Regions from separate parts of the Blautia sp. SC05B48 genome, predicted to be linked through region 1. Evidence: riboswitches for the same ligand, from Rfam matches in the RefSeq annotation. Region 1 holds a riboswitch; the other holds the start of a gene.

The links. Region 1 has a riboswitch for thiamine pyrophosphate ahead of thiW (energy coupling factor transporter S component ThiW). Riboswitches for the same ligand answer to the same signal wherever they lie in the genome.
Region 2: it holds a riboswitch for thiamine pyrophosphate, as region 1 does, so the genes downstream of both, thiS (sulfur carrier protein ThiS) here and thiW (energy coupling factor transporter S component ThiW) in region 1, are expected to answer to the same signal.

The regions. Positions count from the first base shown of each region.
Region 1 covers NZ_CP040518.1:1,754,843-1,757,245, forward strand. Annotated here, with positions in the region: gene EYS05_RS08135 (aldo/keto reductase) at 1-623, shown strand, start outside; TPP riboswitch at 674-776, shown strand; gene thiW (energy coupling factor transporter S component ThiW) at 1,057-1,611, shown strand; gene EYS05_RS08145 (hydroxyethylthiazole kinase) at 1,574-2,403, shown strand, end outside.
Region 2 covers NZ_CP040518.1:1,420,739-1,423,141, reverse strand. Annotated here, with positions in the region: gene EYS05_RS06540 (Ig-like domain-containing protein) at 1-551, shown strand, start outside; TPP riboswitch at 609-716, shown strand; gene thiS (sulfur carrier protein ThiS) at 978-1,181, shown strand; gene EYS05_RS06530 (thiazole synthase) at 1,360-2,145, shown strand; gene thiH (2-iminoacetate synthase ThiH) at 2,339-2,403, shown strand, end outside.

The DNA of each region.
Region 1 (2,403 bases):
TGAAACGTATGGGCCTGGAATATGTGGATATTTTTTACCATCACAGAATGGACCCGGAGACTCCCCTCGAGGAAACTATGGGCGCGCTTGCAACCGCAGTTCAGCAGGGCAAGGCCCTCTACGTAGGACTTTCCAATTATGATGGAAAAACCTTAAGTCAGGCAGCAGCGATCCTGAAAGACCTGAAATGCCCATTTGTGATCAACCAGAACCGTTATTCCATTTTTGACAGAACTGTGGAAGAGAACGGTTTAAAGAGAACTACCGGCATCCTGAAAAAAGGCCTGATCACTTTCAGCCCGCTTGCTCAGGGACAGCTGACAGACCGTTACCTGAACGGTATTCCGGAGGACAGCCGAATCCGCAGGGACGGAAGATTCCTGAAAGAAAGCGCCCTGACACCGGAGCGTCTGGACCAGATCCGGAGACTGAACGATCTGGCAGCACAGCGAGGCGAGAAACTTGCAGACATGGCACTTGGCTGGCTGCTCCAGCATGAGGAAGTCACCAGCGTGCTCATCGGAGCATCCAAACCGCAGCAGATCATTGATAATGTGAAGGCTATCCACTGTGCGCCGTTTACAGCTGAGGAACTGCGTCTGATCGACGCGATTTCTAAATAAGAGAAGTTTGACAATGAAACAGGGGTATGCTATATTGAAAAACAGAAAAGAAAAGTGCCAGCGGGAGCTTGTGTGACAGGCTGAGAGGAAGATAGATCTTCGACCGTACCTGATTTGGGTAATGCCAACGGAGGGATTGTGATTTCAGAGCGTGTCTCCGTGGAGTTTATCCATGGAGATGCGCTTTCACTTTTTTATGTGAGCTTCTGCGAAAGAGCGGGCAGGAAGGGGAGCGCCTTAATGTCTGGCAGGAGAGTGATATTCCGGAGGATTTTTCCGGAAGGATCATGTAAGCGATGGGAATCCGTGTTTTCGGAGTGAGAGGAAGTAAGGGAACTTCGACCGCCAAAATCTAAGGGCAGACTGCAGCAGACGGGAAGCTTTTGCCCGGATCTGACAGGGCTCTGCCTGATATTTCAGGGAGGAAAACACTATGGAAAAACAAAGGATGCACACGCTTCGTATGGTAATGCTGGCAATGATGGTTGCGATCGGTGTCGTTATTTCACCGATCCTGAGGATTGAGGGAATGTGCCCCACGGCGCATCTTGTCAATATCGTATGCTCGGTTCTGATGGGACCGTGGTATTCCCTTCTCTGTGCGACCATGATCGGCGTGATCCGTATGATGTTTATGGGAATCCCGCCACTTGCACTGACCGGTGCAGTATTTGGCGCATTTCTTTCAGGTGTGTTCTACAGACTTTCCAAAGGCAAGATCATCTGCGCGGTGATCGGTGAGATCTTTGGAACAGGTATCATCGGATCCATGGTTTCTTATCCGGTGATGGCATTCCTGATGGGAAGAGGCGGACTGACAGCATTTTATTATACGCCGATGTTCCTTGCAGCAACCACAATGGGAGGATGTGTTGCCTATATTTTCCTGAAGGCTCTGAGTAAAGCAGGTCTTCTGGTGAAATTCCAGGCAGCTTTGGGTTCAAAAACATATGAGACAAAGAATTTTACAACTGCGAAAGCGAATTAAAGAAGAAAAGCCGCTGATCCATTGCATCACCAATCCGATCTCGATCCATGACTGTGCCAACGTGGTCCTTGCAGTAGGTGCAAGGCCGATCATGGCGGAGCATCCGGCAGAGGTGACAGGTATTACGGCATCGGCTGGTGCGCTGATGCTGAATCTCGGGAATATTACCGATGCCAGGATCGAGTCAATGAAGCGTTCTATGAGAACAGCGATGGAAAATAAAATTCCGGTTCTTCTGGACCTGGTAGGGGTTGCCTGCAGTGATCTCAGGCTGGATCTGGCACGGGAGCTTTTGAGCATCGGCCATCCGGCAGTGCTGAAGGGAAATATGTCAGAGCTTCTGGCTGTTTCCGGACTGCCGTCTCATGCGATCGGAATCGATGCGGGGGCGCAGGATGCCCTGACTGCGGAAAATATGGAGACTGTCAGTGAGGTGCTGAGGGCTTTTTCAAGGAGTAATCAGGCAATTGTGCTGGCTACCGGGAAACAGGATTTTGTTACGGATGGTGAACGGGTTGTTCTGGTACAAAATGGCAGTGCGGCGCTGTCCGGGATCACAGGAACCGGCTGTATGGTCGGTGCACTGACTGCGGCGTTTTTGCCAGGGTGCGAAGATAATATTGCGAAAGAGATGACGGATAGTATAGAGGCAGGTGTCTGGTCTGGCGTTGAGATGGAATTAAATGGGAGATCCGGGAATTATCTGGCTGCGGCAGTGCTTGGTACTGCACTTATGGGTATCGCCGGCGAGGAAGCGGAGAAGATTTCCCGCGGTCCGGGAAGCTTTCAGGT
Region 2 (2,403 bases), 330 kb from region 1:
CGAATATCACAGCGATCCTTGGCGGCAGAAAATTCACCTGTAAGATTACTGTAAAGAATCCTGCATCGGCTAACGCAAAAATGACGCAGAATTATGCCAAACTGAAAAAATATATCAGTCAGAAAGGCAGATATACCGAAGACGGAAGTCAGTTTATAAATGTCAAAGTAAATGAAGAAAGTACTCTGATAATCGGTTATCTGAAGAAAGAAGATAAGATAGATATTGGAATGCTGATTTCTGTGCCTTCAGATGGAGTACTTGCCGGACTGGATATTATCGGAAACTGTGTGAAATCTGATACGGTCAGTGTGAAGTCCGCCCTGTCTTCGGATGGAGTCTTTGTGCTGCTGACTTCTTCCACAAAAGCATCTGCTTATAAAGGTCAGAATCTGACTTTCCTGTATACAAACGGAAAAAAAGCGATGACAGATCTGCAGGATACTTCCAACATTATGATGAAAGCGACAATGATAGCAGCAAATGCTTATCTGAAAAAGAATTTAAACCTGACAATGAATGATCTGGGATTCACTGCTTATAAATTATAAATAAGACAAAAATTTATTATTCTTGACATGAAGCAGGATCGGAATTATACTAAATCATGTAAATAACGGGGGAGCTTGTGACGGCAGGCTGAGAGGAAGTCTTCAACTTCGACCCTTATACCTGATTTGGATAATGCCAACGTAGGAACGTATAAGATGAATTTACGGGAGATACCTTGGTGTATCTCCTTTTTTATTGGATGCGGATGTTTTATCCGACTGAATATACGTAAGATCAGGATTTACAGAGAAATATTTTACAATTAAACATGGGAAATTTTGAGAGTGAACAGAGTTCATGAAGGGGTGCACCACCGCGGGTGTATTTCTTTGTGAACTCTTTTTTTACGGATTGCGAATATCCGATTGACCGGAAGAGATTGCGAATTACTTCTGACTTGGCGAAATTTCCGGAAAGGAGAGAACATGATCACAGTAAACGGTGAGAGCAGAACCCTGGAAGCTCCGGTGACCGTAACGGAATATCTGGAAGCATGTAACTATGTTCCGGTGCAGGTGGTAGTAGAACTGAATGAAGAGATCATCAAGAGAGAGACTTACGACACGACCGTGCTGAAAGACGGAGACGTTGTGGAAATCCTGCAGTTTATGGGCGGCGGAAGCTGCTGAGACAGAAAGAATAAGAACGGATACAGAAATTCCTGTTCAGAAGTCTGAAGATGGGCAGGAATATCCGGCTGTGGGATGGGCAGAATCGCAGAAAATTGCTGCCTTGAAATTGAATAGCTGAGCAGTTATTGAAGCTGAAATACAATGCAGATAAATAACAGAAAGGTGGACATAAAAAATGACAACAGCAAACACAAATGAAGACAAACTGATCCTGGGAGGCCATGAGTTTACTTCCCGTTTTATCCTTGGTTCCGGAAAATTTTCTCTGGAGCTTGTAAAAGCATGTATCGAAAAAGCAGGAACTCAGATCGTAACACTTGCCCTGCGCCGTGCAAATGAGGGCGGACTTGCCAATATTCTTGACTATGTGCCGAAGGATGTTACGCTTCTTCCGAACACATCAGGAGCCAGAAATGCTCAGGAAGCAGTACGCATTGCAAGGCTTTCCCGCGAGCTTGGCTGCGGAGATTTTGTAAAGATCGAAGTTATCCATGACTCCAAATATCTTCTTCCGGATAACTATGAGACCATCAAGGCAACAGAAATCCTTGCAAAAGAGGGCTTTGTAGTTATGCCGTACATGTATCCGGACCTGAATGCAGCCAGAGATCTGGTGAACGCAGGAGCTGCCTGTGTAATGCCACTGGGCTCTCCCATTGGTTCCAATAAAGGAATCTGCACAAAAGAATTCATACAGATTCTGATCGACGAGATTGACCTTCCGATCATCGTGGACGCTGGAATCGGCCGTCCGTCACAGGCATGTGAGGCTATGGAAATGGGTGCTGCAGCAGTTATGGCAAATACGGCTATTGCAACAGCAGGAGATGTTCGCGTTATGGCAGAGGCATTTAAGAAAGCTATTGAGGCAGGAAGAAGCGCATACCTTTCCGGCATGGGAAGAACTCTGGAGAGAGGTGCAAGCGCGTCCTCACCGCTGACCGGATTTTTGCATGAGTAAAATAATGACAGTATATTGAAAGATTCGGAAATATACGGTTATTAAGGGGAAATCTGTGTAGTGAAAGCGGATTACGAATATTCACTTGATACAGATTAACCAGAGCAGAAAAGAAAACAAATGGCTAAAAACAGATACTGAAATATTACAAATTTGAAAATAATAAAAGTACGAGAGGAGAGACACAGCAACAATGGCAGAAACAGTACAGGCCGGTCAGCAGGACGGCCATTTTAATGAAAGTATCATGAGTGAGGA